Regions from separate parts of the Corynebacterium sp. UD i78 genome, predicted to be linked through region 4. Evidence: predicted binding sites of a transcription regulator. Region 4 holds the regulator's gene; each other region holds the start of a gene.
What was found. The regulator LexA, encoded in region 4, represses DNA repair genes until DNA is damaged. The targets are predictions, from matches to a motif close to CGAACANNTGTTCG.
Positions count from the first base shown of each region.

Region 1 (7,825 bases), 1.5 Mb from region 4:
CTGGCGCTCCAGGGCGGCAAGGCGACGCAGCTGCATCGCAAGGATGGCGTCCGCCTGGACGTCGTCGATATCGAGGAGGTCTTTAAGGCCCTCACGGGCGATGTCGACGGTCGCGGACCGACGGATCAGGGCGATGACCTCGTCGAGGGCGTCGAGCGCCTTGACCAGACCACGCAGGATGTGGGCGCGCTTCTCGGCCTCGTCGAGACGGAACTGGGTCCGTCGCACGATGACCTCGATCTGGTGCTTCACGTAGAGGCGCAGCATCTGGTCGAGACGCAGGGTGCGCGGCACCGAATCGACGATGGAGAGCATGTTCGCGCCGAAGCTGGTCTGCAGCTGCGAGTGCTTGTAGAGGTTGTTCAGCACGACGCGCGGCACGGCGTCCCGCTTGAGCGTGACGACGATGCGCATGCCGACGCGGTCGGAGGACTCGTCGTCGATCTTGGAGATGCCGGCGATCTTGCCGTCGCGCACCTGCTCGGCGATGGAGCTGACCAGGTTGTCCGGGTTGACCATGTAGGGCAGCTCGGTGATGACGATGATCTGGCGGCTGCCCTCCTCCTCGATCGTGGACCTGCCGCGCATGCGGATCGAACCACGACCGGTGGTGTAGGCGTCCTTGATGCCCTGGTCGCCGACGATGAGGCCGGCGGTCGGGAAGTCCGGGCCCTTGACCCGCTGCATGCAGGCCTCGAGCGCGGTCTGTTCGTCCGCCTCCGGGTTCTCCAGGAGCCAGAAGATGGCCTCGGCGAGCTCGGTGAGGTTGTGTGGCGGGATGTTCGTCGCCATACCGACGGCGATACCGCTGGAACCGTTCATCAGCAGGTTCGGGACGCGGGACGGGAGAACGTCCGGCTCCTGGGACTTGCCGTCGTAGTTCGGGGAGAAGTCGACGGTGTTCTCGCGGATGTCCCGGACCATCTCAAGCGCCAGCGGCGTCAACCGGCACTCGGTGTAACGCATGGCGGCGGGGCCGTCATTGCCGCGGGAACCGAAGTTCCCCTGTCCGTCGACGAGCGGGTAACGCATCGACCACGGCTGCGCCATACGGCACAGGGTGTCGTAGATGGCCGTGTCGCCGTGCGGGTGGTAGTGGCCCATGGTCTCGGCGACCGGGCGGGCCGACTTCACGTAGCCACGGTCGTGGCGGAAGCCGTTGTCGTACATCGCGTAGATGACGCGCCGGTGGACCGGCTTCATGCCGTCGCGGACCTCGGGGAGGGCCCGACCCACGATCACGCTCATGGCGTAGTCGATGTAGCTGTTCCGCATCTCCTCGGTGAGGTCGATGGGGGTGATGCGGTCGAACAGCGTCTCGCCGCCGCCGTTGGTGTCGTCGCTCACGTAGTGCGATCCCTTCTGGCTGCCTGGATATGACCTGACCATTCTAGCATGTCAGGGGACGTATTTCCGGCGGCTCGCACCTCTTCTTCCCGGTTTCACGGTTAGGCTGGGCTGCATGAGTGACAGAACACAGGAATCAGGACGCCCCGCACGCCGTCGACCCCCGGTGCCCAGCCTCGCGAAGGTGACGGACGTACGCACGATCCCCGGCGGCATGGTCCGCGTCACGGTGGCTCCGTCGAAGCCTGTCGCCGACATGGACCTGGTCTTCACCGACCATTACGTGAAGCTGCTCTTCCCGCCCGCCGGTGCGTCCTGGTCCTGGAATGACGCCGATCTCGACCCCGCCACGCTGCGCGACGTCTACCCGCGCGAGGAGTGGCCCGTGATGCGTACCTACACGCTGCGTTCATGGGACGCCGCGGCGAACACCCTCGACATCGACTTCGTCGTCCACGGCGACACCGGTCTCGCCGGCCCCTGGGCCGCCACGGTCGAACCTGGTGCGGTCATCGGTTTCGCCGGTCCGGGTGGCGCCTGGCGTCCCTCCCCCGACCACGACCGCTTCGTGCTCGTCGGTGACGAGGCCGCGGCACCGGCGATCTTCGCGGCCGTCGAGGCGCTCCCCGCAGGTGCGACCGCCGAGGTCTTCGTTGAGGAGGAGGACGCCGACCACGAGCTGGAGGCACCGGAGTCCGCCGCGGAGGTTACCCTGCACCGCGTCCTGCGCAACGGTGCGGTACACGGCACGGAACTGGTCCGCGCGGTCGTGGACTCCGGTCTCGCCGGTGAGGGGCGTGCATCGTGGTTCGTCCACGGTGTGGCCGAGATGATCCGCGATATGCGTCGTCACCTTTTCGTGGACAACGGTATCCCCAAGGCCGATGTATCGATCTCCGGCTACTGGCGGCTCGGCATGGTGGAGGACGAATGGCAGGCCTCCAAGCGCGAGTTCACCGAGGAGATCGAGGCCGCTGAGGCTGCCGCGCTGAAGAGTTAGGCGGCAGAGTCAGGCCGCAAGGTAGAGGTACGGACGCTCGGCGTCCGTGATCTCACCGGTGGTCCGCTGGCTCACGTGGAGCAGGGCGACAGTGTGGCCTCCGGCATCGAACTCCTGGTAGAGCCGGGTGGTGAGGTGAACCGAGGCGCCGTCGACGACTCCTGCCCCGCTGCGGTCCGCGTGGAGGGACGCCGGGAGATGCTCCCGGGTGAAGCGGCCCGCGGCGAGGGTCTGGAGGGGATTGAGGACCGAGATCCCGAGAGTCGGGGCGGTACGGATCTCCTGCCAGGCGGGATCGTCAGCGGGGACGCGGACGGAGACGAGTCCGGGGGCCAGGCTCTCGTCGAAGAAGGAGTCGATGACCACACACATCATCCGACCGTTGACCTCCGCGGCCAGGACGGCCAGCGGAAGTCGGGCCTGGTCGGCGACATTTCCTGTGTTGGTGGCGGCTTCGGCCGCCTTCAGTGCTGTGGTCATGACGACAAGTAGACCACTCGGTCTGGACGAATGCAAGTACCGATCTGTCTACTTTCTCTGTCTTTCCAGGTCACACCGTGAAAATTAAGTAGACCAAGCGGTCTGTATAGGTAGTTACCCGACACCTTCCCGACAGCTCCCCCGCGACCCACTCCTCGTCCATGTGTACATATGTTCTATTAAGTGCCGGAGTGACGTTCCGGCGTCCGCCCGCCTCCTACCCTGACACCATGACCACACCACAGGCACCACCACCGACTGCCCCTGATCCACCACCGCCTCAGTTCGAGTTCGCTGCGTTCTCCGTCAACGTCTTCGCCGGATACAGGCCGGGACGTGACGCACCGCTGTGGGCTGTCGAACTGGCTGGGGATGCGCTCGCCGCGTCCACCCGGGAGCTCAATCTCAACCACCTCGCGATGGCGCGTGCCTGTCTCCCCGCCCCGGACACGGATCTCGAACGGCACCTGTCCACACTCACTGCGCGTACGGGCATTCCCCGTCACAGAGTCTCCACCTACTGCGACATCGGGTTCATGCTCACCCGCTTCCACGCGGTGGCCTCGCGGCTCGCCCACGGTGCGTTCAGCCTCGAACACCTGACAATGCTGACGCGCGCGCTGGAAGGGGTGGATGACGAGCGTCTCCCTGCCGTCCAGGAGAGTCTCCTCCGTGCACTTGTCCCGCGTCGTAGCGGTGAGGCACTGCCCGGCGTCCGGGCACTGCACAACGAGGTCCAGAAGATCATCGCCGACTGCGATCCGCTGGCCCGGCCCCTGGACGAGGGTGAGCAGGCGTCCACCCGACCCCTCGATAAACGCCCTACCGAAGAACGCCGGGTGTATTCGCAGAGCTTCCCCGACTCCTCCGTCACCACACTCACCGCGGTCCTCACGGATGTGGAAGCCGAGGAGTTCACGACCATTCTCGACGCCGTCTGCCGGAAGCTCTCGTGTTCCCGTGCCGACGGACTGATGCACCTCGCACGGGGAACGGCCGACGTCTCTGTGACCCTCAACCTCTTCCGTGATCCGGACTCCCCCATCGCCGCCACCGAGAACGGCACCTGGTTGGACGCACTTGCCACCGAGGATTTCATGGAGCGGGTCAGTGCACTGCGCGTCATCGGTCATGGTGCGACAGAGCGCTACACCCCGACGGAGGCGATCGCTGCTTTCGTCCGCGGCCGGGACGGAACCTGCCGCTTCCCCGGATGCGATGTTCCGGCACTCATCTGCGATCTGGACCATGTGATGCGCTTCCTCCCGGACAATGCCGGCGGTCCGACGTCAACGGAGAACCTCCACTGCCTGTGCCGGAAGCACCACGTCATGAAGACAATGGGATGGTTCGACGTCACCCTGTCCGGCGACGGCGCCGAGATGTGGACCAGCATCGACGACGGCCACATCTATATGACGGAACCGAGTGGCCCACTGGCGACGTACGCGAGGTCCACCCTCCGGATACGGTCGGACCGGCGCCGGGCGACTCTGCGCGAACACAACCGCCTCAGGTTGGAGAGTCTCGATGAACTGACTCAGGCACTCTCCGATGCACGCCATGGGGAGGTGCCGTTCTAGACCACCGCATGTGCCGCGTTGATCGCCGCCGTCACCTCGTGACGCAGGGCCACGAACCCAGGCTCTGCGGTGAGATCGCGGAGTCGGGACTGCAGTGTTTCACGTGAAACATCGCCATCCCCGAGAGGGATCCGGAGATGATCCGGGACGCGCACTTCCTCAATCACGCGCCCAGGGCCGGCCGCCATGACCACGACCCGGTGACCGAGCAGCAGAGCCTCCTCCACACTGTGAGTGACAAAGACGATCGTCGGACGGGACCGTGCCCACACCCGCAACAGTTCCGCCTGGAGCTGCTCCCGGGTGAAAGGATCGAGCGCGCCGAAGGGCTCGTCCATGAAGACATACCGGGGTCCTGCCGCAAGTACCCGGGCGATCTGGGTGCGCTGCTGCATGCCTCCCGAGAGTTCATGGGGCAAGCGGTCGGCGGCATCGGCGAGACCCACCAACTCAATGAGCTCATCTGCGTCCGCCTTCTGCGCCTCACTCCCCGAGTACCGGTGGGAGAGGCGGACATTGTCACGCACCGAGTACCACGGCAGCAGGGTCGGTTGCTGGAAGACCACTCCCCTCTCGGGATCGGCACCACGAACCCGTCGTCCGTCGACCCGGATCGCCCCATCGGACGCCTCGAGGAACCCGGCCAGGATCCGCAGTAGTGTCGACTTCCCGCACCCTGACGGACCCACGAGGCAGATGATCTCCGCGTCCGGAACCTCCAGCTCCACTCCCCTCAGCGCCTCGACCCGTCCGGCGGATGTGGTCTCGTAGACCTGACTGACATTCTCGATCGTGATCACTGGTAGTCCTTCCAGAGCTCGGGGCGGGTGGCCGCCTGGTAATCCTGTGCGGTCTTGGCCGACGGAATCTCTCCCTGATCCACAAGGAACTCTGCCGTCGACTGAATCGCCTCAGCGAGCTCGGCGAGATAGCGGGTCTCCTCGGAACCGTGGATGAACGTCTGCCCCTCAATCTGTCGCGACGCCGAATCCTCATCCATACCGGAGGCGCCGGCATTCACCTTCCCGAATTCTTCCGGGTCCTCGTCGGCATGGTCGACCACCCAGGCTTCGAGGGACAGGAAGGTACTGAGGATCTCGCTGTGCTGATCGATCCACAGATTGGAGGCGAGGGTGACGTTGTAGGTCGAATGGCCGGCCTCTGCCTGCTCGGCCGAGTCGGTGAGTACGTGCCCCGGAGTAGAGCCGCCGGTGCCCTCCTTGAGTTGTTCGAGTGTCGGGTCCCAGACGTAGGCGGCGTCGATCTGATCGGACTTCCATGCGGCGGGAAGCTTGTCCGGGGAGACGTTGACGATCTCCACATCGCGCGACGGGTCCAGCCCGGCGTCGATGAGAGCATTGAGAAGGCTGTAGTGGGAGGTCGAGGAGAACGGCACCGCAATGCGTGATCCCCTGAGGTCCTTGATGGAGTCCGCGTCTTTGGCGACCAGAGCCTCTGTCTCACCGATCACCGAGTTCGCCGAGACGACCGAGACATCCAGATTCAGCGGGGCACTGAGTGCCTTCGTGGTTGGAGTCGACCCCAGTGCAGCAATGTCCACGGAGCCCGCTGCGAAGCCCTGGACGATGTCCTGTCCGGTCGGGAAGCGCGTCCAGGAGACTTCGGCGTTCGGCAGACAGGCTTCGGCGAGTTGCTGGTCCTCAATGTAGAGGTCCGTCGCAGGGCCCCCGAGATAGCCGATACGGATGCGGCCGTCAGCCTCCGAGGGGGCCACCGGACATTCGATGTCATCAGAGCTGTTGACCCATTCATTGGCCGGTGGTCCGACACAGGCCGAGGTCCCCAGTCCGGTGACGGCGAGGACACCGGCGAGCGGAAGAAGTCGTCGCGGTTTCACGTGAAACCGGGTGCGCGGATGAGTCACTGCTTCGTCCTCCAGGGGGCGTAGGTCCGCTCCACCCACAGCAGCAGCTGATCGAGAAGCAGAGCGGCGACACCGATCACGATGATGCAGGCGATCGCCAGGGCGGTATCCAACTGGGTTCCGGAGATGTAGGCGAGCCCGCCGATGCCGGGGATTCCGTCGTTCATCTCGGCCGCGACGATGGCGGACCAGCACAACCCGGACGCCAGTCGAATGCCGTTGATGATGTCCGGCAGAGCGCCGGGAAGAAGTACAGTCCGGAAGACCTGTCGCCGGTTCGCGCCGAGGGACTGCGTCGCCAGAACCCAGTCGCGGCGTACTCCGGTGACACCGGACAGTGTCGCTACAGCCACGGTCGGGAAGGACGCTAGGAACAACAGGGCCACCTTCGACTGGTCACCGATTCCGAACCACACGATCAGCAGCCCGATGTAGCCCAGCGGAGGAAGCGCACGGAGGAAGGAGAGATACGGCTCGACGACCGAACGGACAGCCGCACTACTGCCCAGTCCCCAGCCGACAAGAATGCCGACAACCGTGCCGGCACCGAGGCCGACCGCGATCCGCTCAAGAGTCGCGAGCAGATGCTGCCAGAGGAAGTAGCCCTGGACGCCACACTCCTGACGGTTGCTGGCGGCAGACGCCGATTCACAGAGATTGGTGGAGACGAGTCTGTCAGCCACCTCACCCGGACCGGGAAGTACGACAGGATCGAGTCCTGCCCAGCGCGCGACCGCCCACCAGGCGGCAATCAGTCCCGCAAGAACACCCACATGCCGAAGCACCCGGACGCCGCGCCCCTTCCCCACTCCCCCGGTCTTCGCTGATGCCGGTGTCTTTACAGATGAGTCGGTACTCTTCGTCACCTGACTGTCGGCGCGGATGGTCGTACTCATGCCAGATTCCGCGCAGATTCCTGGTTACCCACGGGTGCCCCATGATTCGTCACTGTGACGCCAAGCCGCCGGAGAGCGGGAACGGTCCCCTCCCCCACCTGGAAGCTCTCCTCGATATGCGGATAGCCCGAGAGGATGAAGTGTCGGATGCCGGACCGGCGGAAGGCGTCGATGGTCGCGGCCACCTGATCGTGGGACCCGACCAGTGCGGTGCCTGCTCCACCACGGAGCAGTCCGATACCGGACCAGAGCCCCGGGGAGAACTCGAGAGCCCGGGCATCTCCGCCGGGAACGAATCCCGAACCACGACCATGGATCTCAGACATCCGACGTTGCCCGACCGACTGCGAGGTCTTGAGTCCCGCCTGAGCCCGGGCCACATCGGCGGGGTCGATGGAATCGTAGATCTTCTGTGCGACCGCCCAGGCCTCCTCCTCGGTGTCCCGGGAAATGACGTGGAGACGGATGCCGTAGTCGAGCGTCCTTCCGTAGGCTGCGGCACGGGCTGCGACGGTCTCCAGCTTCTCTGCGACGTCATCAGGGTGTTCACCCCAGGTGAGGTAGACATCGGCGCGTTTTGCGGCGGTCTCGATGCCGGCCGGCGAGGAACCGCCGAAGAAGACCGGCGGCGTCA
Region 1 is NZ_JBWCED010000001.1:2,670,915-2,678,739, forward strand. Features, by position in the region: gene gyrA (DNA gyrase subunit A) at 1-1,347, opposite strand, end outside; gene ACZ9GM_RS12540 (siderophore-interacting protein) at 1,463-2,347, shown strand; gene ACZ9GM_RS12545 (flavin reductase family protein) at 2,357-2,827, opposite strand; gene ACZ9GM_RS12550 (HNH endonuclease signature motif containing protein) at 3,058-4,410, shown strand; gene ACZ9GM_RS12555 (ABC transporter ATP-binding protein) at 4,407-5,210, opposite strand; gene ACZ9GM_RS12560 (taurine ABC transporter substrate-binding protein) at 5,207-6,268, opposite strand; gene ACZ9GM_RS12565 (ABC transporter permease) at 6,292-6,978, opposite strand; gene ACZ9GM_RS12570 (LLM class flavin-dependent oxidoreductase) at 7,188-7,825, opposite strand, start outside.
Region 1: ACZ9GM_RS12550 (HNH endonuclease signature motif containing protein) is a predicted target of LexA. The motif match lies at 2,992-3,005, and genes of this name have one in related genera.

Region 2 (7,825 bases), 2.0 Mb from region 4:
CCGCCGCACCTTCGATCCGGCGGAAGCATGAACCCGCTCACTCCACTGACCGCCGCGATCTGCGCGGTCGCGGTGGTCATGGTGGCCCACGAAACCGTGGTCAGCGGTGCCTTTCTGGCCGCGTCCGCGATGATCGCCCTCCTCGCAGGACGCCGCCACCGCCGCGCCCTGCTCGCCGCCCTGGTGATCTCGGTGCCTGCGACGGTCTCCTACGCCCTGATCTACGTCCCCTTCGCCGATGACGGTTGGGCCACCACCGGCGACCTCTCGCTGCGCTTTGCCGCGATGACGGTCTCCGGCCTGGTGCTGCTCTCCTTCGTCAATGCCGACGACCTCATGCGTGACCTGCAGCTGCGCATCCCTGCCCCGCTGGTCTACATGGTCGGTTCCGTGGTTCGCCTGCTGCCCATGGCGCAGCAGCGTTGGCGGACGATCCGTCAGGTCCAGCTCAGCCGTGGTGTCCCGGACACCTGGCGTGCCCGCACGTCCTGCGTCCTCCCGCTGGTCGTCGGACTGGTGGTGGACGCCGGCAACCGCGCCCGACCACTGCAGCGCACCGGGATCGGCGCGACGGGGACACGGACCGTGCTCGTGCCGGTCGCCGACCCGCCGGTCCAGCGTGTCGGCCGGTGGCTGCTCATCGTGGCGTCCGTGCTGGCCGCCGTCCTCGCTGTGATGTGACGGGTACCCTGGTCAGAGTACCTACCACCACAGAGGGAGACAGATCATGGCAACTGTCAGCAAGGCCAGCGCACACTGGGAAGGCGACCTTTTCAACGGCTCCGGCCGCGCCAGCCTGGACACGTCGAAGACCGCAACCTTCGAGACCAGCTGGAAGGCCCGCACCGAGGCCGCCGGCGGCACCACCAACCCCGAGGAACTGCTCGGCGCCGCTCTGGCGTCCTGCTACCTCATGCAGCTGTCCAACGGCCTCGCCGAGGACGGTCACCCTGCGGACACCCTCGACGCCCATGCCGCCGTGACCTTCGACCCGGACAAGGGCGGCATCACCGGCATCGTGCTCACCGTCAGCGGTGAAGTCCCCGGTCTCGACAACGACGCGCTCCGTGAGAAGGCCCGCTGGGCCAAGGAGACCTGCCCGGTCTCCAATGCACTGAAGGCCGTGCCCAAGGAGATCCGCTTCGGGTAGGCCACTCCGGGTCGGCTACAGCAGTCGGGGGAGTTTCCCCGGCAACCGAGTCGATGACCGCCGTGGTCTGCTCCTGCACCTCGGCGGGCGACCAGGGGAAGGGGAATGACCGGTCGGCGACCGCATGCATCGGCAGGTCATTCCAGGAATCCCCGAAGGTGAACAGCTCCACCGCAGTCCGGCCCCCTTCGACGCTCCGGCGGGGACGATGTCCACGAAGTTCTGGTTCACCACGCGACCGACGTCGAGGGTCTCGGAGATCCAGTCCCGGATGCCGAGCTTCAGCCGCTCATTGTCCGGCACCCGCACCGGGACGCCGATGAACTCGTGCCCGGGGATGGAGAAGGGATCCATGTCCCGGAAATCCTTGAGCACCGGGGAGGCTGTCTCGTGGGGGATCGTCGAACTGAACCGGATATCCCGGTCCCCGGGCATCGTGCCGTACACGGCGATCCCGTCGCCCCGGGATAGCCGGTCGACAATCTGCCGGACATTGTCGGTGCCCAGCAAGTCCCGGTGCAGGACATCCTACTCACGGCCCGTGACCACCGCTCCGGTGTAGAGCACCGGGTAGTCGGCGGCGAGGGTGTCTTAGGCGATGCCGTCGTCGAACAGGAGCGTCCCGTCGATGTCGAATGCGGCGATCTTCACACCTTCAGCGTACGGTCACGGCCATGACCGTGCGATACATCTGGGGGGCCTCGGGCTCCGGCCTGTCCGAGCACGCCTGGGCTGCGGCCGAGGCGTCCGGGGCCGCGTGGGTCGGGAATGACGCCGCAGCGCACATAACCCTGCTGCGTCCGACTGTCCGTGAGGAACTCGCTTTCGGCATGGAGCAGCAGGGGATCCCCCGGGAGGTCATGGCGTCCCGTATCGACGACGCCGTGGACCTCTGGGGGCTGAGGGAGATCATCGACCGTGACCCGTCCCGGCTGTCCACCGGGCAGACGCGCCGGGTCGCCGTCGCGGCGGCACTGCTGCGCGACCCCGGTGCGCTGGTTCTCGACTGCCCGACCGACGGGCTGGACGCCGCAGCGGTGGACACCCTCGTGGAGACGCTGTCCCGCTTCAGCGCCGAGGTCGGCGACGTGACCGTCTACGACCGCGTCGCCACACCACTGGCGTCACTCGCCGGGCAGCATTTCCATCTGGTCGACGGTGCGCTGACACCTGCTCCGGCACCGGGTCCGGAGCTGCCGGAGATGACGCCGGCGACTGCGGGGGAGCCGGTGTTGGACGCCGGGTTCACCGCGACGAACGGGTCCTTCACCCTGGACGTGTCCCTGGTCGCCCGCGCCGGGCAGGTCACCCACCTCGCCGGACCGAACGGGTCGGGTAAGACCACGCTCATGCTCGCCGTGCTCGGGCTGCTCCCGCACACCGGACGACTGGTCGCGCCCTCGTCGCCGACCCCGGGGTGGGCGCCGACCGGGATGGACGCCGCGTTCTCGAAGCGGTCGGTGTTCCGCGAACTCATGGTGGGTACGGACCGGGCCCATGCGCGGGCCGCCCTGGAATGGGTGGGCCTGGAACAGTGGGCGGACGTCCACCCCCTGGACGTGCCCAGTGCCGCCCGACGCATGGTGGCGGTCGCCGCTGCCCTGGTCCGTGGGCCGGAGCTGCTGCTCGTCGATGAGCCGACCGTCGGACTGGACGCGTCGGGGCATGCCTGGCTCGCCCGCGTCCTGCGGGGCTACGCGGCGGGGGAATACCACCGTGTCCTGGGGGTGGGGGAGAAGCGTCCGGCAGTGCTGTGGACCTGCCACAACGCGGGGTTCGCCGCGGCGGTCAGCGATGCGTCGGTGAGTCTGAAACCACTCTGAACAGCAAAAAGACCCGGCCGCAGTTGTGGGGCGGCCGGGTCATTCACTGAGATGTCGTGTGTCTCACCCGGACTATCGGCACCTCGTCAGAGGGCGTTACCTACTCCCCGTCAGAATTCTCTCCGGAGGCATCGGCAGGGGCCTCGACCACGGCAGCGTCGCCGCGGTGGGACACCTCGATGCGGCGGGATTTCGCCCGCTCGGCGACCGGCAGCGTCACGGTGAGGACGCCGTCGGCGTAGTCGGCGGAGATCCTGCCGGTGTCCACGGTGTCCCCGACGGCGACCTGGCGGCGGTAGGTGCCGGAGAACCGCTCAGCGGCGAGCCAGGTGGTGCCGTCATCCCGCTCTGCGTCCGCCGGGCCGGTGGTCCGCGCCGCGGAGATGGTGAGGAGTCCGTTGTCGATGTCGATGTCGACGGACCGCGGGTCCACACCCGGGAGGTCCGCGGTGAGCGTGAAGCCCTCCTCGGACTTCGCGAGATCCATCGGCATGAACCGCGGCGCGCGCTCAGCGGGGGTACCCAGGAACCCGCGGGCGACATGGTCGAGCGGGGCGAAGGGGTCGAGGCGGAAAGTGCTCATGATGCTGTCCTGTCTGTCCCGGTAGAGCCCGGGACCTCCGGTTGAAGTTGATTGCACCACACTCAACTCTGGTCTCCCCGGATCTATTCCCGACCGGTCGGGAACGGGTGGACAGACCATCCCCCGCGGTGCCCGGAACGTCTGTTTGTTTCGTGGTTGACCAGACCCTGGGGGTACCGTTCGGGGTGACGACAACTGCCACCCTCCTGAAAGGAACACGGTGTACACTCCCGACGCCATCGGCACCCCGGGCGCCGCCAACGCCACGAAAGTCCTCCTCCTGGGTTCCGGTGAACTCGGCCGCGAGGTGACCATCGCCCTGCAGCGACTCGGCGTGGAGGTGCACGCCGTCGACCGGTACACCGGAGCCCCTGCTCAGCGGATCGCCGACCACCAGTACACGATCGACATGACCGACCCGCAGGCGGTCCGTGCCCTCGTCGAGCAGGTTCGCCCGGACTTCGTGGTCCCGGAGATCGAGGCGCTGGCCACCGACGCGCTGGCCGAGGTGGAGGATGCGGGGCTGGCCACTGTCATCCCCACCGCCCGGGCCACCCGGCTCACCATGAACCGGGAGGGCATCCGCACCCTGGCGGACAAGGAGCTCGGCCTGCCGAACTCGCGCCACGTCTTCGCCTCGACTTACGAGGAGTTCGAGGACGGCGTCCGCCAGATCGGTATCCCCTGCGTGGTCAAGCCGGTCATGAGCTCCTCGGGCAAGGGCCAGTCCTACGTCCGTGACGCCGAGGACATCGCCCCGGCGTGGGAGTACGCGATGAGTGGCGGTCGGGTCCAGTCCGAGCGCGTCATCATCGAGCAGTTCGTGCCCTTCGACTATGAGATCACCCTGCTCACCATCCGGTCCGTCGATCCCGCCACCGGCGAGGACGCCACCTGGTTCTGCGAGCCGATCGGCCACCGTCAGCAGCACGGTGACTACGTCGAGTCCTGGCAGCCGGCGCAGATGAGCGAGGAGGCGCTGGGCGCGGCGCGCTCTGTCGCCGCCCGCATCACCGGCGCGCTGGGCGGTCGAGGTGTCTTCGGTGTCGAGCTGTTCATCAAGGGAAATGACGTGTACTTCTCCGAGGTCAGCCCCCGCCCGCACGATACCGGCATGGTGACCATGGGTTCCCAGCGTTTCAGCGAGTTCGACCTGCACGCCCGGGCGATCCTCGGCCTCCCGATCGACACCACCCTGGTCTCGCCGGGTGCCTCCGCGGTGATCTACGGCGGTACGGAGGGCGACGCCCCGTCCTACTCCGGTCTGGCCCAGGCGCTGGATGTGCCGGAGGCTGATGTCCGCATCTTCGGTAAGCCGGTCTCCCATGAGCGTCGTCGCATGGGCGTGGCCTTCACGACCGCCGAGAGCGCCGATCTGGCGCGTCAGACCGCCAAGATGGCGGCGGACGCTGTCTCCCTGCACGTGAGGTAGCTCTTTCTGTTCCCGGAAGTGCCGGGTCGGTCGGTGACCGGCCCGGCACTTCTGCGTCTTCTCCACGTTCTCCGGTGTCCACGAATGACTGAGATTCGAACGTGTGGTTGACACTGTCCGATGGCTCGGATATACTTTCGGGTAGTGATCAAACTGTCGGTCGATGATGATCCGGACGCTGCGAGGGAGGGAACATGACCACCGCACTGCTGCCACTGGATGCCGAACACCCTGCCCGCGACCTCGTCCAGGCGGTCAACCACGCCGAGTTCGATCTCGTGACCTGGCTGTTGACCATCGACGAAGACCTGCGCCTGTCCACCGTCCTCGCGCTACGCGGCAGGACGCGGGCAGAAGCCTACCGATACGCACACGCTGCCGAACTCGCCGCACGGATGCCGGAGTTGTTCGACCTGCTCGGCGCCGACGGGCGGATCACCGTCGACCACCTCGACACCGTCTGGTCCCAGATCAACCGTCATCTCACCACACTGACCCGGACAGAAGCGCGCCGGCTGGGCCCGGTCATCGACACCGCGGTCGCCGCAGCACTGACCGACTGGATGGAAGCGAACTGCCCCGTCGGACTGGAGGCCTTCGCCCTGGTCGTCCAGGAAACCCTCGCCACTGTGGCCGCCGGCCTGGTCGCAGCCACCGAACTGGCCGAGCAGGACACCCAGCGGCTGACCAGGCGAGGCACGAAACTGGTGCTGGACTGCGGGTCGGAGACCACCGCCACCGCCGTGTGGGGTGCTGTCGGTGACAAGGCCCTGGAACTGCTGCGGGCGGCACGCAAGGCGGCTGAGGATCAGGACGGTACCGAAAGCGACCTCAGCGACCTCAGCGACTTCAGTGCCGCCGTGCCCTCGATGGCGCAGTGCCGGGCACGTGTGCTGCTCGATCAGCTCGGGGACACCCCGGAGGCGATGCGCACGGTGGTCAACCTGTACCGCACCACCGTCGACGGCGTCACCGGTGTCGGTGGCGCGTTTGTCCCGAAGGTCGGTTACATCTCCGAGGTGACCGCCGAGATGCTGGAGTCGGTGGCTGACTATGTCCGCAACCTGCCGAACCAGGCCGAGATCCTCGCCGAGGAGAGTGAGTCCTACCGGTTCCCCACCATGCAGCGTGCGGCGATGGAGGGCCGGGACGGGCACTGCCGGTTCCCGGGCTGTGACATTCCCGCCGACCGGTGCGAGCACGACCATATCGTCAACTCGTGGCACACCAGTCCGGACTCGGACGGTCCGACGGCCGTGATCAACGGGATGTGCCTGTGCCGGCTGCATCATGCCCTGAAAACTGCGGGACTGTGGGCGGCGGAGACCACCGATGGTGGGGTGACGGTGATCTGGACCGGCCCGGCAGGTGTCATCGCGGTGACCGAGGCTGATGGTCCCCTGTCCCCGGCCAGAGCCGGGCCCGACATCTGATCCGGCACGCCCTATCCTGGGCATCATGCCATTCCGCCCCCACCGTCGCCCCCGACGTCGGTCGCCTCGCCGCGTCCGTCGATGGTTTTCCCGGCCGACTCGACGAGATCGACCCCTCCCTGCTCGGCCCCCGCCAGGACCACGAGCTCGTACGTATCACCGACGGCGACATCTCCCGCGACCTCTCCGGCATGACTCTCATCGACAGTCGCCTGGAGAACCTCACCGCCCACGGCGCGGTCCTCACCGGAGCCCGGATCACCGACTGCATCCTCACTGCAGTGAACGCCACCTCCCTGAACGCCGACCGGATCGGCCTGCAGGACGTCATCGTCCGCGATTCCCGCCTGGGTGCCGTCGACCTGGCGGACGCAGGGATCCACGGTCTGATCATCGAGCGCTGCAGCATCGACTTCCTCAACCTGCGGGGTACGGACCTCACCGACGTCCTCTTCCGTGACTGCCGGATCGGGGACCTCGACCTCGGCGGTGTCCGGGCTGACCGGATCGCCTTCGAGGACTGCCAGGTGGACGCCTTCGACGCGGTCAACGCGAAGGCCCGGAATGTGGACCTGCGCGGCCTCGAGATCCACGGAGTCCGCAATCCGGACGGACTGCGGGGGATGACGCTGTCCCCGGTCCAGGTCGCCCTGCTGTCCACCTCTTTCGCCGCCCACCTGGGCGTCAGGGTCGAGGACTGAACGAGGTCAGCTCTCGCCGTGCACGGCCTCGATCTCGACCTGCACCAGCCAGCCCTCCACCGGCTGCTCGGCGACCCCCACGGTGACCATTGTCGGCCTGGTGCGGTTGTCCGTCCCCGGGTAGAGCTCACTGGTCGGGGACGCCTCCGCCTCCGGGGAGGTCGACTCCGTCGGTTCATCCGAGACGGACGCAGATGCAGTCGCAGAGGCCGATGCCGACGCGGACGCCGAGGTGGTCTCCACCGGCTCTTCGAGCAGCGACCGGCCCGTGTCCCGGTCGATGTTGGCGAAGTAGCGGCGGTAGGCGCGCTCCCAACCGTCGAAGTCCGCGCCGTCGTCACCGTCCGCGGCGAGATAGACCCGCACCGTACCCACCTCGTAGAGCTTGAGCTTGCGGTCGGTGAGCAGGTCCTCGAGCTGCGAGAGCACCTGGAGGGACTGCGCCTCGGTGACGGTCATGTCCTCGGGCAGCTTGCCGTCGTCATCGAGCAGGTCCGGATCGACGAAGGACATCGGGTCGCCGTCCTCGGCCATGTAGTTCAGGCGCTCCGGGCCGGTGGCGGAGGAACGGAAGATCGAGGCGTCTGCGGGAACGGAGATGCCGGCGGCGGCCGCGTCGGTCTCGTCGGAGACGGAACTGCTGAACACCGCTTCGTCGGCGCAGGCGCTCACGGTGAGCATCAGGGCTCCGCCGGTGAGCAGG
Region 2 is NZ_JBWCED010000001.1:3,139,067-3,146,891, forward strand. Features, by position in the region: gene ACZ9GM_RS14675 (ECF transporter S component) at 1-31, shown strand, start outside; gene ACZ9GM_RS14680 (energy-coupling factor transporter transmembrane component T) at 28-681, shown strand; gene ACZ9GM_RS14685 (OsmC family peroxiredoxin) at 728-1,150, shown strand; gene ACZ9GM_RS14690 (hypothetical protein) at 1,166-1,660, opposite strand; gene ACZ9GM_RS14695 (ATP-binding cassette domain-containing protein) at 1,825-2,973, shown strand; gene ACZ9GM_RS14700 (Hsp20/alpha crystallin family protein) at 3,074-3,556, opposite strand; gene purT (formate-dependent phosphoribosylglycinamide formyltransferase) at 3,777-4,988, shown strand; gene ACZ9GM_RS14710 (HNH endonuclease signature motif containing protein) at 5,183-6,421, shown strand; gene ACZ9GM_RS14715 (pentapeptide repeat-containing protein) at 6,613-7,122, shown strand; gene ACZ9GM_RS14720 (RidA family protein) at 7,129-7,825, opposite strand, start outside.
Region 2: ACZ9GM_RS14710 (HNH endonuclease signature motif containing protein) is a predicted target of LexA. The motif match lies at 5,085-5,098, and genes of this name have one in related genera.

Region 3 (7,825 bases), 440 kb from region 4:
CGCCGGATCGGCCGGACGGGTCTCGTTGACCTGGTCCCCCTGGACATCAAGGACGCCTGCCTGACCGGGCACGACCATGCCCATGCGGGATGCCTCCGCAGCGAGGTTCTCCGAGGAGCTCAACTCCTTGTAGTCGCGGTTGAGGGACTCCAGCTCATTGGACAGCGTGTCACTGTGCGCCTGGGCGTCCTTGAGGACGAAGGCCTGCTCCGTGGTCTTGCCGGACAGGAACATGGTGGCGCCGATGCCGACGGCGACGAGGATCACGAGGACGACGACGAGCTTCAGGTAGCCGGGGGCGCCCGATTCTCTGGTGGAGACGCGGCGTCCCCGGACCGAGACCTGCTGCAGCGACCCGGTGCGCGGCGGAACCAGGCGGTGGCGGCGGTCCCTGGTACCGGTTCCGCGGATACTTCCGGTATCGGTGGTACGGGCGCGGGAGGGCGTCCGCTCCTGCGTCTTCCCGCGGGTACCGATGGTGCCGGTGCCGGTCATGATTCCTGTGCTCATTGGGTGCCTCGCTGTCCTGGAGAGTGGTTGGTCGGTGGTGGTCGACATCGGGGTCAGTGTCCGGGTCTCGGTCGGATCCGGCGGACCGCCCGCACTCTCACGGGTGCGGACCGGGGGTTGCGTTCGATCTCGGCGGCGTCCGCCTTCTCCGCACCGCGGGTGACGAGCTCGAAGGACGCCGCAGTGTCCGGGAGATCGACGGGCAGTCCCGGCGGGGTGCGGTTGGCGGTGAGTTCGGCGAGCGCCTTCTTGACGATCTTGTCCTCGAGGGACTGGTAGCTCATGAACACCGCCACGCCGCCGAGCCCGAGCCGGTCGGTCGCCGCCGGGACTACCGCGGCCAGGGAATCCAGCTCGGCGTTGACCTCGACACGCAGTGCCTGGAAGGTCCGCTTGGCCGGGTGACCGCCGGTACGACGGGTCGCCGCGGGGATCGTGCGGTAGAGCAGTTCGACGAGACGACCCGAGGTGGTGAACGGTTCCTGCTCACGCTCCCGCAGGACCGCCGAGGCGATCTTGCCGGCGAAGCGCTCGTCCCCGTAGGCGCTGAGAATGTGGGCGAGATCGCCGTGACTGTAGGTGTTGAGTACCTCGGCGGCCGTCAGCGACGAGTCCGGGTCCATCCGCATGTCGAGCGGGGCGTCCTGCGCATAGGCGAAGCCGCGCTCGGCCTGGTCGAGCTGCATCGAGGAGACGCCGAGATCGAAGAGGTAGCCGGAGACGCCGGTGGTGGAGAACTCCCCGGGCAGCCGCCCGTCTGCCGCCAGGTCGTCGAGGGCGTCGCCGAGGCCGTCGAACCGGGTGCGGTAGGCGATGAACCGGTCACCGAAGCGGGCGAGCCGGTCCTGTGCCTGGGCGATGGCGTTGGGATCGCGGTCCAGACCGACGACGACAGCCTCCGGGAAAGTCTCCAGGAAGACCTCGGTGTGTCCGCCGGCGCCGAGTGTGCCGTCGACGATGACGGGACGGCTGGCACCGGTGCCCTCGACTCCGGCGCCGACCAGCCCAACCATGCGGTCCCGCATCACGGGGACGTGGCCGAACTCACCACTGATCCGGCGGGACGGTTCTGACATGGTGTGGCCTTTCATCGGAGTCGGAGGTACAGGAGGTACAGGAGGTACAGGAGGTACAGGGAGGGGCTGCATACGGGGCCTCACCTGCGCGGGTCCGATTGACGTCGGGGAAGTACATCAAGCGGATCGTCCGCGCAGATGAGGGCCGGCATACAGCCCGGGGTCGTGCACGCTGCGGATAACAGGGTCCGGCTAGAGGAAGCCGGAGAGAGCGTCGTCGTCACCTTCGGCGAAGTCCGCCTCGTGCTCGGACAGGTAGCTCTCGTAGGCGTCGGCGTCCCATACCTCGATCCGGTCCACCGACCCGATGACCACGCATTCCTTGGTCAGCCCCGCGTAGCTGCGGTGTGCCGGGGCGACGGTGATCCTCCCCTGACTGTCCAGCGTCTGCTCGTCGGCGCTGGCACCGAGGCGACGGACGAAGGCCCGCACCCGGGGGTTTGACCGGGACGACTCCGCGGCCTTGCGTGCGCGGACCTGGAATTCCGCCTGCGGGTAGATCGTGAGGCTGTGGTCCTGCCCGTTGACGACGACGAGTCCGTCCGCGAGTTCCTCACGGAACTTCGCGGGCAGTGTGAGTCGTCCTTTGTCGTCGAGCTTCGGGGTGAAGGTGCCGAAGAACATGTCGTCGACCCCTTTCCCCGGGTGACCGGCCGCTGGTGATCATGCAGTGTGCTGTCGCTGTGAAGTTGTCACGGAACCACTCTCCTGCTCCGCTGGCGCCCACCTTACCCCACATTCCCCCACTCATTCCATGCCCCGCCGGCACATAACTGCAGAAAACGGACCCACAGGTCAAGACAGAACATCCACAAATACTCGTCTACCTGCAAGGATTGCACTCGCTGATCCAGTGGGGAGATGTGGGAGGTTTCTTGCTCGGTGAGCGCTTTCCGAGCACTTCAGCCCCATTTGTACCGACAGTCACACCAGTGACACGTAGCTATTTCCGACACGAATCTTCTTGGTTGCCGCCCCGAACCCACCCAGGACCAGCATGAATACGTGATCCCCCGTCACAAACTCCCCATTCCCCACATTCACCCGACGTCATCCGTCACCCGGCCAGCCCGGCGAGGAAGCAGTGGTGGGTGGAAGTGGGGGATCCGGGGGATCCCCGGTCGGCCCCCACACAAAAACACCGGTGCCTCCGCAGGATCATTGTCCTGCGGAGGCACCGGTGTGGACCGGGGAAGCCGGGGCTGCCTGCCCTAGTCGAAGCGACGGCGGAAGCTGTCCTCCATGCGGTCGGCGATTCCGCCGGAGTTACCGGATGCCTTGGGCTTGCCGCCGTAGTTCTTCTTCGAGCCCTTCTTGGCCGATGTTCTGTCGGACCGGAACGCCATGAGGCCGCCGGCGAACATGATGAAGAAACCGACGAGGCCGAGGATCACGAACCAGAGACTGCTCTGCGCCAGCGCAATGCCGCCGATGAGTACACACAGTCCGACAAGGAACACGGCGATCGACCGGATACCTACGGTCACCCCACCGAGGGCCGCCGTGCGGTTACGTTCAGCGAATGCCGGATCATCGGCGATGAGCGCCTGCTCGATCTCCTCCAGCATCCGCTGTTCCTGCTCTGACAGTGCCACTGTCGTCCTCCCCTGTCTCTTCTCGGACCGCCTGTTCGGCCACGGGTTAGGTAGGTCATCTAGTCCAACGCACGGGGGTCCGAAAAAGTTTCCCGACCTGTCATCCTCTGGACCACTTTCTGATGACGCCCATGCTACCCCACTCCGCCTCCACCTCTCCCATAATCTTCCCGGGGCTACCATCAGACTCAGGCGACCTCCGGCAGATAGCCCACCATGCCCCGGACCTCGTCGATGAAATCGCAGACCGCGGCATAGAAGCTGTCCGCGTCGGAGTCCCGGAGTTCACGCTCGAGCCCCATCTCCACCCGGGTGACGAACCGGGCGTAGATCTCGAAGCGCTCCACAGTGTCCGCCATCCCGGGCACGGCGGCACGCAGCCGCGCCCAGGCACTGCCGGAGGTCCGACGTCGCTTCCCGGTACGCACATCCTCGATCGCCGCTCCAGCGCCGCGCAGGGCCGCCCGGTAGGCCCAGGTGATGCGCTCGGCCGGCTGGTGTTCCCGGCGCGCCCGCTCCAGCAGACGCTCCGCCTCGTCGACGTAGGAGGCGGCGGTCACATGCGGTGAGCCACCCCGTCGCAGGCGCGTCACCTTCGCCGTCGTGGTCCTGTCCGTCGTCCTGTCCGTCGTCCTGTCCGTGGTTGACACTGTCCGCCTCCTTACCTCGGCTCTTCCTGTCTTCATGTTCTGACAGGGACACTAGGCAGCATCCGGACGTCCACTTCTCTCCCGTCTGGTTAATCGAACATACGTTCCACATGCTCCTCGGAAGCGGTCACCTTTGGCACCATGGAGGAGTGACCGGCACCGTGAAACGAGAAATGGACTCCACCGTCAGCGTCTGCGACATATCCCCGCAGACCTACCTGCAGCGGGTCAACGAGCTTGTCGAACTCCACCTCAAGGCCATGGACTACCCCCGGTCGTCGTTCACCCAGCGCCGGATTCTCTGGGCCGCGAACTCGACCCGCCCCGGCTTCACCGCCGCCGTCGCGCTCGACCACGGTGCCGCAGTCCACGCCGACCCCCGCGCCCCCCACCAGCGCGTGGTCGGTATCGCGTACGGTTTCCCCGGAACCCCCTCCTCCTGGTGGTACCGGGAGGTCTTCCGCGGCCTGCGTGGTGCCGGGATGTCGATCGAGGACGCCACCACCGCCCTCGACGACTTCGACGAGGTCTCCGAGGTCCATGTCATGCCCGGCTACCAGGGCCACGGCATCGGCCGCCGGATGATGGACAACCTGCTGCCACGGCTGCAGCGTCCGGTGGCCCTGCTCTCCACCCCGGAAGTGCCCGACGAGGCCAACGCCGCCTGGAGTCTCTACCGTGAACTCGGTTTCCGCGATGTCCTGCGCGACTTCCGGTTCGGTACCGACCCCCGCCCCTTCGGGATCCTCGCCCGCCCCCGCGGCTGAGCCGGAGGATCCTCCGGTCCGCCTCTAGCGCACCATGTCCTGGCCGAACTTCGGTCCGTAGGCCGGCGCCATACCGAGGTTGTGCAGCACCTCCTGCGTCGCCCGGACATTGTTCATCGTCATGAAGTGCAGGTCCGGGGCTCCTTCGGCGATCAGCCGCTCGGCCATCTTCGTGGTCACCTCGATACCGACCTCCCGGATCGCCGCGGCATTCTTCTGCTCGTCACCGTTGGCGACCTTCGTGAACAGTTCCTCCATGTCGCGGGGCAGTTCACAGCCGGCCAGCTCGACCTGACGGCGGACCGACCGCAGCGAAGTGATCGGCATGAGGCCCGGAATCACCGGCTTGGCACCGTGCACCGGGTCGTAGGCGGCCAGCCGGTCGCGCAACCGCAGGTAGTGGTCGACATTGAAGAACATCTGGGTGATGGAGTAGTTCGCTCCGGCACGCAACTTCTCCACGGTGTAGCGGGTGTCCGTCTCCAGGCTCTCCGCCCGGTAGTGCTTCTCCGGGAAGGACGCGATACCGATGTCGAAGTCCTCGCACTCCGGCATCGAGCGCACGAGTTCGATGAGATGGACGGCATGGCTCAGCCCGCCGGCGATGCCCTGCCACTCCCCCGTCGGATCCCCCGGCGGGTCGCCGCGCAGGGCGAGCAGGTTCGTCAGCCCCAGGGACGCGAACTCACGGAGGATGTCGCGCAGTTCCTCCTCGGTGTGACCGACCAGTGTCATGTGCAGCAGGGTGGTCAGCGGCTTCACTGCGAGGCGTCCTGCGACACGCTCGGTGCGGGCCCGACTGGAACCACCGGCACCGTAGGTCACCGAGACGAAGCTCGCCCCGAGGTCGTGGAAGGCCTCCGCGGCGGACCACAGGCGGGCCTCGGCGGCGTCGTCGCGCGGCGGCATGAACTCCACGGAGAAGGGAACACGTCCAGGGGTTCCGCGCTTCAGGGTGTCGGAGACCGCCACCTGGAGGCTGGGCGGCGGTGGTGTGGTGGCAGGTGACTCTGGACGTGGCGCGGGTGACATACCTGACGATCATAGAAGACGTGTCAGGGCGCTTGAGCGAGGGTCTCCCCGGTCCACCTACTATGGAGCCGTCAGAATCCGTTCATGTCCGCCCATCGCCTCCGGAGAGTGCCTTCGAATGACCTACGCCCCGACCTCCTGGACCCTGGACAGGCCCCTGGTGGACGTCCCTGCCGCGGTGGATGCCGAACTGGACCGTTTCTTCCGCGACCGGCACGCCGAGTTCGACGGCCTGGATCCGGTCGTCGCCGACGGGGTGGATGCCCTCGAGCAGTTCGTCACCGGTGGCGGCAAGCGACTGCGTCCGCTGTTCGCCTGGGCCGGGGTGCGCGCCGCCCTCGACGGCGGCGGCGGGACGCTGTCCGGGTCGACCCGACCGGAGGACCTGCTGCGCGCGGTGGGGTCCCTGGAGTTCATCCAGGCCTGCGCCCTGATCCACGACGACATCATCGACCACTCCGACACCCGGCGCGGCCGGCCGACGACCCACCGTCGTTTCGAGGCGTCCCACCGGGCCGACGGCTGGTCCGGGGACGCCGTCGGCTACGGCGAGAGCCAGGCCATCCTCGTCGGCGACCTCGCCTTCGCCTGGGCCGATGACATGCTCGTGGATTCCGGGGTGGACGCCGCGTCCCTCGCCCGTGCCCGGGAGCCCTGGCGGAAGATGCGTACCGAGGTCATCGCGGGGCAGATGCTCGACATCGCCCTGGAGAACAGCGGGTCCGAGGATCCGGCGATGTCCGAGAAGGTCAACACCTACAAGACCGCGGCGTACACGGTTGAGCGACCGCTGCACCTGGGAGCCGCACTCGGGGACGCGGATGCCCGCACGGTCGACCTGCTGCGCACCGCGGGCCGGGAGATCGGCATCGCCTTCCAGCTGGAGGACGACCATCTCGGCGTCTTCGGTGATCCACAGGTCACCGGCAAGGCCGCCGGTGACGACCTGCGTTCGGGCAAGCGCACCTGGCTGGTCATGCGCGCCCTGGCGACCGCGGACCGGAGCGATCCGGCGGCCGCCGCCCGGCTCCGTGAGGGCATGGGGACGGTGCGCTCCGACGACGAGGTCGACGAGCTGCGGCAGATCATCGTGGACTCCGGGGCCGCCGCACAGAACACCGGCCGGGCCCGGGAACTCACCGACAAGGCGGTGGACGCGCTGCGGACCGGCCACCTGGGGCAGGACATCGTCGCTGAGCTCGTCGCCGTGGCCGAGCAACTCACCGAGCGCAGGAGCTGAGATGGCGTCCACAGTCACCGCCCGGGTACGTGGCATGTCGCGACGCACGGCGATTGTCCTGGGTGCCGTCGGCTCACTGGTGATGGCACTGACCTCCCATGCCGTCGGCGCGACCCGTACGCGTGGTGGTGTGCTGCAGTCCCTCGGGTTGACCAACCTCAGCTTCGGGCACTTCGCCGGGATCCTCGTGGTGGTGCTGTGGCTGGGTGTTCTCGCCATGGTGGTCTCCTGGTCCGTCCTCGGCGGACGTCTGCTGCGCCGGGGCGAGGCCCTCGGCGTCGCCCCGCTGGTGGCGTGGACCGCACCACTGCTGCTGGCCGGCCCGCTGATGAGCCGGGACGTCTACTCCTATCTCATGCAGGGGACACTGAGCCACGAGGGTTTCGACCCCTACGAGGTCGGTGCCTCCGCTGTCCCGGGACGGGTGTTCTTCGAGGTCAGTCCGGACTGGCGCAACACCACCACCCCCTACGGTCCGCTGCACATGTGGATCGGTGAGGGCGTCGTCAGCGTCACCGGTGACAACGTCACCGCCGGTGTGATCGTCTACAAGATCTTCTCACTGGCCTGCTTCGCCGGTCTGGTGTGGGCCGTCGCCCGCCTGGCCGCCGCGTTGAAGGTCAATGCGTCGCTCGCGGTATGGCTGGGGGTGGCCAATCCACTGTCGGTGATCCACCTCGTCGGCGGCATGCACAACGAGGTCACCATGATGCTGCTGGTGTGCACCGGGCTGCTCGCCGCGGTCCGGTTGCCGGCGGTGCGGGGAGCACTGCTCGGTGCGGTCCTCGTCGGTGCGGGTATCGCCCTGAAGGCCACGGCGGCGATCGCGTTGCCGTTCCTGGTGTGGATCTTCGTCGCCCGCTATGCCGGGCCGCTCGGGAAGGACGCCCCGGTGCGGCGTCCGGTGAAGGAGGTCGTCGCCGATGTACGGCACGGGACGCTGCGCCGTGCGGTC
Region 3 is NZ_JBWCED010000001.1:733,075-740,899, reverse strand. Features, by position in the region: gene ftsL (cell division protein FtsL) at 1-510, opposite strand, end outside; gene rsmH (16S rRNA (cytosine(1402)-N(4))-methyltransferase RsmH) at 564-1,586, opposite strand; gene mraZ (division/cell wall cluster transcriptional repressor MraZ) at 1,779-2,210, opposite strand; gene ACZ9GM_RS03510 (DUF3040 domain-containing protein) at 2,798-3,181, opposite strand; gene ACZ9GM_RS03505 (SAV_6107 family HEPN domain-containing protein) at 3,370-3,831, opposite strand; gene ACZ9GM_RS03500 (GNAT family N-acetyltransferase) at 3,993-4,598, shown strand; gene ACZ9GM_RS03495 (methylenetetrahydrofolate reductase) at 4,623-5,630, opposite strand; gene ACZ9GM_RS03490 (polyprenyl synthetase family protein) at 5,749-6,870, shown strand; gene ACZ9GM_RS03485 (alpha-(1->6)-mannopyranosyltransferase A) at 6,872-7,825, shown strand, end outside.
Region 3: ACZ9GM_RS03505 (SAV_6107 family HEPN domain-containing protein) is a predicted target of LexA. The motif match lies at 3,926-3,939, and genes of this name have one in related genera.

Region 4 (7,825 bases):
TACAGCCCAGGCAGATGATCAAAGGTCTGCCGCTGCGGCAGCGGGTGGCCGTGGAGAACTACCCCTACGGTGGACCGGATGCTCTCGTCAAGGACTGCCGGGTGCTGGCCTGCAGGGAACTGCTGGGCGAGTTCGGTCCGGTCATCCGGGATCCCGACCGGTGCGCCGAAGCTGTCGCCGCGGCCCGGGACCGCGGGCCGGGAATGGTCCGCCAGACCGTCGTGGCTGTGGCGCCTGCCGCCCTTGCGGTGGCCGACATGTCCGCCGAACTGGAGAACTGGGACGGCGAGTCAATCACCGAGATGCGTGATCAGCTGAAGTTCTACCTGGGTCCCCACCGGATCACCCGGAACGGTGCGGCACACCTGCGCCATGTACCCCGCTATGTCGCGGCGATGCAGGCACGACTGACGATGATGGAGCAGGATCCGGACCGCGAGGCAGATCTCGCCGACCAGATCCGGGAATGCCTCGATGCAGTGCAGGCGACCCGCGACAGATTGCCGAAGAGCCGCGCCGCCTCCCCGCAGGTCAAGGACGTGGAGTGGCTCATCGAGGAGCTGCGCGTCGCACTGTTCGCCCAGAACCTGGGCACCACCCGGACGGCCAGTGTGCAACGGGTACACAAGGCCCTCCGGAAGATCAGCTGACGACATCCTCCGTGGTCTGCTGACCGGCCTGCCCCGCTTCGCGGAGCAGCCGGATCTCGTTCTCGAAGTCCTCGGCGCTGCGGAATGACTTGTAGACCGAGGCGAACCGGAGATAGGCGACCTCGTGGAGATTGCGCAGAGGTTCGAGGATCGCGAGGCCGATGTCGTTGGCGTCCACCTGTGATCCGTGGGTTGCGCGGATCGACTGCTCAACCTCGTGTGCGAGGACCTTGAGCGCGTCATCCGGGACCTCGAGTCCCTGACAAGCCCGGCTGACACCGCGGATGACCTTGTCGCGACTGAACTCCTCGGTCACACCATTGCGCTTGGTGACCAGGAGAATGGACCGCTCCAGTGTGGTGAAGCGGGTACCGCAGTTGCTGCATTCCCTGCGACGGCGGATCGCCGAACCGGATTCCACGGTGCGTGAGTCAAGGACCCTGGACTGTTCGGACCGACACGAAGGGCAGAGCATGATGGATTCTCCTGGGGCATACCGGGATTCGGATGCCGCCCATCGTAGTCCCGCAGTACTACTGCCCCGACTTCGCGGTACCTGGAACCGACTCCGTCAGATCCCCCGCGGTCGCCGGTCCGACCAGTGCGGGGACCGACTCCTGCTCCACCTGACCGGGATCGGTGAGCAGTGGGCTCAGCCCGATCATCAGCAGGCAGCTCAGACCGCCCAACAACACGACGCCCGGAGACTGGAGCACCATGATCGTGCGCCGGCGGGTCCGCCACCACCAGCCGCGTCCCTCGAACGCCCGTTCCGGACCGCGGGCGGTCCTTTCCCGGGACTCCACGGTCCGTGCGGAGGGACGGAGGACTGCTCCGGCGCCGGCAGTGTTCGAACTACCAGCGGCGGCAACGGTGGACCAGTCAGGTCGGCGGACCGGCTCCCGGAAAGCGCGGTCCCGGTCGGGGCAGGTGGTGATCACTGGTGTGGACATGGTGTGTGCTCCTCTCGACGTTGAGGCCCGGGAATCCTGTCTCCCGGACACGGACGACAGTTCAGCATCCGAGCCGGACAGCGGATCCCGGTTCCTTATCGAACATCGTCCGTACGTTCGAAATCTCTCGTTCAATCGCGAAGATAGCACGGATGTTCGACACAGTCCAGGAACCCGCCGAAGTTTTCGAACATGTTGGTAGGGAAACCGCCGACTTTCATGTATGGTCGAGAGAGAACAAGCCGGACAAGGCAGGGAGCGGAAGAACGATGGCACAGACCACACAGCCGGACGACGCCACAGGCGGAGAGGTCCGTCGCGGCCGTCCCAAGGGATCGGTGACCGCCAAGGGCACGGACGCGGCCGACGGCAAGGGGCGGGAGAAGCTCTCCGAACGACAGCGTCGGATCCTCGACGTCATCAAGGACGGCATCCAGTTCCGCGGGTACCCGCCGAGCATCCGCGAGATCTGCGATGCAGTCGGCCTGAACTCCACCTCGTCGGTCTCGTACCACCTCAAGGAGCTTGAGCGGAAAGGCTATCTGCGCCGCGAAGGCAACAAGCCCCGCGCCGTGGACATCCGTGGCCTCGACCCGACGGACTCGAGCTCGAAGCCCGGTCCGAAGCCGGCGTCCGTGCTGCCCAAGGGGATGCCGGAGCCGTCCTTCGTCCCGGTTGTCGGTCAGATCGCAGCCGGCAGCCCGATCCTCGCCGAGCAGCACGTCGAAAGCCATTTCCCGCTGCCCCAGGAGCTCGTCGGCGGCGGCGAGCTCTTCCTTCTCCAGGTTGTCGGCGAGTCCATGCAGGATGCCGGCATCCTCAACGGAGACTGGGTGGTCGTACGCTCCCAGCAGACCGCCGAGCTCGGTGAGTTCGTCGCCGCGATGATCGACGGCGAGGCCACCGTCAAGGAGTTCCACCCCAGCGACGGCACAGTGTGGCTTCTCCCCCACAACCCCCTGTTCGAGCCGATCCGGGGTGACGAAGCCCAGATCCTCGGTCGGGTCGTCGCCGTCCTGCGCAAGATCTGACGTCACCGCGTCGAGTTCCCGTCCAGATCCGGCAAGGCCCCGGAGTCGTCTCCGCCGGGGAGTCGTCACCGGGGCCTTCGCCCGACCGGGGCAGGCAGGGTCAACCGGGGTCAGCGGCCGATGACCGCCGCAGCTGCAGCCCGCGCCTCCTCCGCACCTTCGGCGTTGAGGGCGGCAGCCGCCATCTCCCGGCAGGTGACGAAATCGACGTCACCGAGCTGGGCGCCCACGGCAGCCAGTGCCGGGGTCGCCGCCGACAGGGAGTTCACCCCGAGGCCGGTGAGCACACAGGCCAGCAGCGGGTCAGCCGCCGCCTCACCGCACACTCCGACCGCGGTCCGGGTCACCGATCCCGCACGGCAGGTCGTATGCACCAGGTGCAGCACCGCCGGCTGCCACGGGTCGGTGAGGTACGCCAGTGACGACGACAGCCGGTCCGCCGCCATGGTGTACTGGGTCAGATCATTGGTACCGATCGAGACGAAGTCCAGGTAGGACATCATTTTCTCCGCCATCAGCGCGGCAGCGGGCACCTCGATCATCGCGCCGGCGGTCAGGCCCCGTTCGTGGCACATCTCCGCGAACCACCTGGCTTCGAAGACCGTCGCCACCATCGGCGCCATCACCCAGGTGTGTGCCGAAGGCTCCGTCCGGCCCGCGAGCTTCTGCGCCGCGGCGATACCGTCGAGCTGACGCACCAGTAGCTCCGTGTTTCCCCGGGCGATACGGAGTCCGCGCACACCCAGTGCCGGATTCTCCTCCTCCTCGGCGTTGACGAAGGGCACCGGCTTGTCGGACCCGGCGTCCAGCGTCCGCACCACGACCTTGCCCTCCGGGAACGCCCGGAAAACCTCCGCGTACTTCTCCGCCTGCTGCTCCACCGACGGCTCCTCGGTCTCGCTGAGGAAGCACAGCTCGGTACGGAACAGGCCGATACCTTCCGCGACCGATGCCGCGGCCTGTTCGGCGGTGGCACCATCCTGCACGTTCGCCAGCAGCTGCACACGCTGTCCGTCCCGGGTCTGTGCCGGACCACTCCAGCTGCGGACCTTCTCCGCGTACTCCGCGGCCTCGGCCACCCGGCGCTGAGCATCCTGCGGGTCCACACCGGACTCCACGGTGCCCTCGCCACCGTCGACGAGCAGCTGCTCGTCGTCGGACAGGGTCCGCAGCGAGCGACCGGTCGCCACCACACAGGGGATGTCGAGCTGTCGGGCGATGATGGCGGTATGGCTGGTGGCCCCACCCTTCTCGGTCACCACGGCGACGATCAGCGACGGGTCCAGAGTCGCGGTGTCCGCCGGTGCCAGATCATCGGCGAGCAGCACGTGAGGCGAGGTGACCTGGGGGATGCCCGGTTCAGGCTCACCACGGAGCTCGGCGATGACACGGTCCCGCACATCGGCGAGGTCCGTGACCCGCTCTGCCATCACTCCTCCCGCCTTGAGGAACATGTCGATGAAGTAGTCGGTGGCCTGGCGCACGGCATAGAGGTTCGTCTGCCCCGCGGCGACGGACTTCTTCACCTTCTTCGCCCAGGCGCGGTCACGGGCGATGACCACAGTGGCCTCCAGAACCTGACGGGCGTGCCCGTCGACCTGCTCCGCACGCTCGGTCAGACGGCCGGCGACAGTCTCCACCGCCTCAGTGAAGGCCTCGTACTCTGCATCCCGCTGATCCTCGGCCACTGTCGCGGTCGGTTCGGGGAGTTCCGGGCGGGCGGTGACCCAGGTTGCCGGTGCGAAAACCACACCCGGTACCACCGGCTTTCCCTTCACCACCCCCGCATCCTCCACGGGACTGGATTCACCGACGGCGGACGTGCTGTCTGACTTGCTCACGGAAGGCTCCCACTGGTGTTTCGGCGACTCGTTGTCAGCACCACGATACGCGCGAGCGATGCCTCCGGTCCGCCCGCGGGTCACCCCCGTCCAGTGTCTTCCGGCTACACCCGTCACCTCCATCCGCCGCCCCCTTCCGTGTACCCCGTGTGTCCACCCACCTATGATCGGGGCGTACCCCCTTGTCCACCCCTCCCTGGCCTGTGAAACGAGCACCGTGAATTCCGAAGAACGTCGCCGACAGATCGCGTCCCTCACCGCCGTCCACGGCCGGGTGACCGTGGTCGAGCTCGCCGACCGCTTCGACGTCACCCCCGAGACCATCCGCCGCGACCTCACGGTCCTCGACGACGAGGGCGCGCTGCACCGCGTCCACGGCGGTGCGGTGCCGACCAACACCTTCCAGACGAGGGAGACCGCGATCGAGGAACGCCGCGGTGCCGCCCCGGAAGCCAAGGTGCGTATCGGCCGAGCGGCATCCACACTGCTGCCGGAGACCGGGACCGTCTTCCTTGACGCCGGAACCACCACCGCGATGCTCGCCCACTCCATCGCCGAGGACCCCACCAAGGGACGCAACCTGACCTTCATCACGAACTGTCTGCCCATCGCCGTCCGACTGGGCGCGGCAGGGATAGGTGACGTCCAGCTGCTCGGCGGTCACATCCGGGCGATCACCCAGGCTGTCGTCGGCGACATCACGTTGCGGGCCATCGGTATCAACCACGCCGACATCGCCTTCATCGGCACCAATGCGCTCTCCCTGGACCACGGACTGTCCACCGCGGACGCCCGGGAGGCAGCCGTGAAGCGGGCGATGATCGCCAACGCCGACCGTGTGGTCACGATGTGTGACTCGACGAAGTTCGGCCGTGACTACCTCGTCAGCTTCGCCCCGGTCTCCGAGGTGGACACCGTGGTCACAGACACCGGTATCCCCGCCCAGTACCTCGAGGCACTGGAGCGCGAGGAGATCGACGTTCTCCGGGCGTGACCTGCTTCCTCAGACGGTCCCCACCCCCGTCGGCCGGAACGCTATACGCTGGGGCACGGACACGACCGTCCACCCGCCTATCACTCCGGAACCACAGTTAGGACCGTGAACATCATCATGGCTTCGACCACCGTCACCGTCGGCTCGACCGTCGGTCTGCACGCCCGCCCGGCCACCGTCATCGCAGAGGCTGCCGCCAACTACGACGACGAGATCCTCATCGCCCTCGTTGACGCCGACGAGGATGACGAGCCGGCGGACGCGACGTCCTCACTGATGATCATGGCGCTCGGTGCCGAGCACGGCGACCAGGTCACCGTGTCCTCGGACAACGCCGATGCCGTCACCGAGATCGCCGGCCTCGTCGAGAAGAACCTCGACGAGGAGTAACTCCCCCACCCCCGGGCGTCACCCCTCCAGGGTGTAGCCCCGGACCCGGGTGTCCCGTCCCTCACCGACGTTCTCGAAGAACCAACGCAGCAGCGGGTAGCCGACGATCATGCCGACCGAACCCCAGGCGATACCCTCGAGGGTCAGATCGCCGAAGGTGAGCGTCAGGTTGCCGATGCCGGCGATCATCGCCACCGACGCGGTGGTGAGATTCAGCGGATGGGCCAGATTGACCTTGTTCTCCTGCCAGATCCGGACGCCGAGCAGGCCGATCATGCCGTAGAGCACCATCGCCGCACCACCGAGCACACCGGTCGGGATGGTCTGGATGACCGCACCGAACTTGGGGACGAACGCGAGAGCCGCGGCGGTGAACGCTGCAACCCAGTAGGCCGCCGTCGAGTACACCCGGGTCGCCGCCATGACGCCGATGTTCTCCGCGTAGGTCGTCGTACCGGAACCACCGAAGCCGCCGGCCAGGGCGGTCGCCACACCGTCGGCCATGAGGGCAGCGCCCTGCTCGTCGTCCAGGTCACGGCCGGTCATCCCGGCCACCGCCTTGACGTGGCCGACATTCTCCGCGATGAGTACCACGATGACCGGGAGGGTCAGCAGGATCGCGTTGAGCTGGAACTCCGGGGTCTCGAAGTGCGGCAGACCGATCCAGTCCGCGTCCCGGATCATGTCGCCCGCGCCGCCGGCGAGGTTCCCGGTGACGGCCGCGAAGGCCCAGCCGATGACGACACCGAACAGGATGCCCAGGCGTCCGATCATGCCGCGACCGGCGACCGTGAACAGCAGCACAGCGGCCAACGTGACGGCGGCGACCAGCGGCTGTTCACCGAAATTTCCGGCGGCGTTCGGGGCCAGGTTCAGACCGATCATCGCGACGATCGCACCGGTGACCGCCGGCGGCATCACCGCGTCGATGACGCGACGGCCCGCTGCCTGCACCGCCAGACCGACGAGGAACAGGGCCACACCGACGACGACGATGCCGCCGAGCTGTGCGGCGAAGCCGTCCGCCTGGGACGCCGCCAGCGGCGCGATGAAGGCGAAGGAGCTGCCCAGGTAGGAGGGCACCTTGTTGCGGGTGAGCAGCAGGAAGATCATCGTGCCCACGCCTGAGAACAGCAGGGTGGTGTTCACCGGGAAGCCGGTGATGGTGGGCACCAGCAGTGTCGAGCCGAACATGGCGATGACGTGCTGCATGCCGATGCCGACGGTGCGCGGCCAGCTCAGCCGCTCATCGGGGGCGACGACGGCGCCGGGACGGACATGGCGTCCGTCCCCGTGGAGGGTCCAGACCCGGGTCCGGACAGGGGCGTCCCCCGTGGAATTCTCTCTTGATGCAGTCACGCACGACAGTCTAGGACTGCACCACGAAAGCGGCGAGTTCAGCCGCCAGCACCTTCGGCAGGCGGACGTCGAGGACCGTGCCGCCGGAGGTGTACTCCTCGGAAAGCACCGTACCCAGCTCGTGGACCCGGGAGACCACGTCCCCGCGGGAGAACGGCACGGACAGGGTGACCCGGGCGTCCATCGAATTGAGGAAGAGTTCCAGCCGGCTCTCCAGTTCCGCGATGCCCTCACCGGTGGCGGCGGAGACGAAGATCACGTCATCGAGCCGGTTGCGCAGGTCCGCCAGGACGAGCGGATCAGCGGCGTCGACTTTGTTGACCACGAGAATCTCCGGCGGGGCGTCCTCCCCGGTCTCCTCGGCGATCTCCCCGATCACCGTGTTGACCGCGGCGATCTGCTCCATCGGGAAAGGATCAGACCCGTCGACGACATGGAGGACGACGTCCGCAGCCATGACCTCCTCCAGTGTGGAGCGGAAGGCCTCGACCAGCTGGGTCGGCAGGAAGCGGATGAAACCGACGGTGTCGGAGAAGACGACGGTGCGACCGTCGGCGAGCTCCGCCCGCCGCGTCGTCGGGTCCAGGGTGGCGAACAACGCGTCCTC
Region 4 is NZ_JBWCED010000001.1:1,177,899-1,185,723, forward strand. Features, by position in the region: gene hrpA (ATP-dependent RNA helicase HrpA) at 1-650, shown strand, start outside; gene nrdR (transcriptional regulator NrdR) at 643-1,125, opposite strand; gene ACZ9GM_RS05585 (hypothetical protein) at 1,184-1,603, opposite strand; gene lexA (transcriptional repressor LexA) at 1,873-2,634, shown strand; gene ptsP (phosphoenolpyruvate--protein phosphotransferase) at 2,745-4,475, opposite strand; gene ACZ9GM_RS05600 (DeoR/GlpR family DNA-binding transcription regulator) at 4,693-5,469, shown strand; gene ACZ9GM_RS05605 (HPr family phosphocarrier protein) at 5,587-5,859, shown strand; gene ACZ9GM_RS05610 (uracil-xanthine permease family protein) at 5,878-7,218, opposite strand; gene hflX (GTPase HflX) at 7,229-7,825, opposite strand, start outside.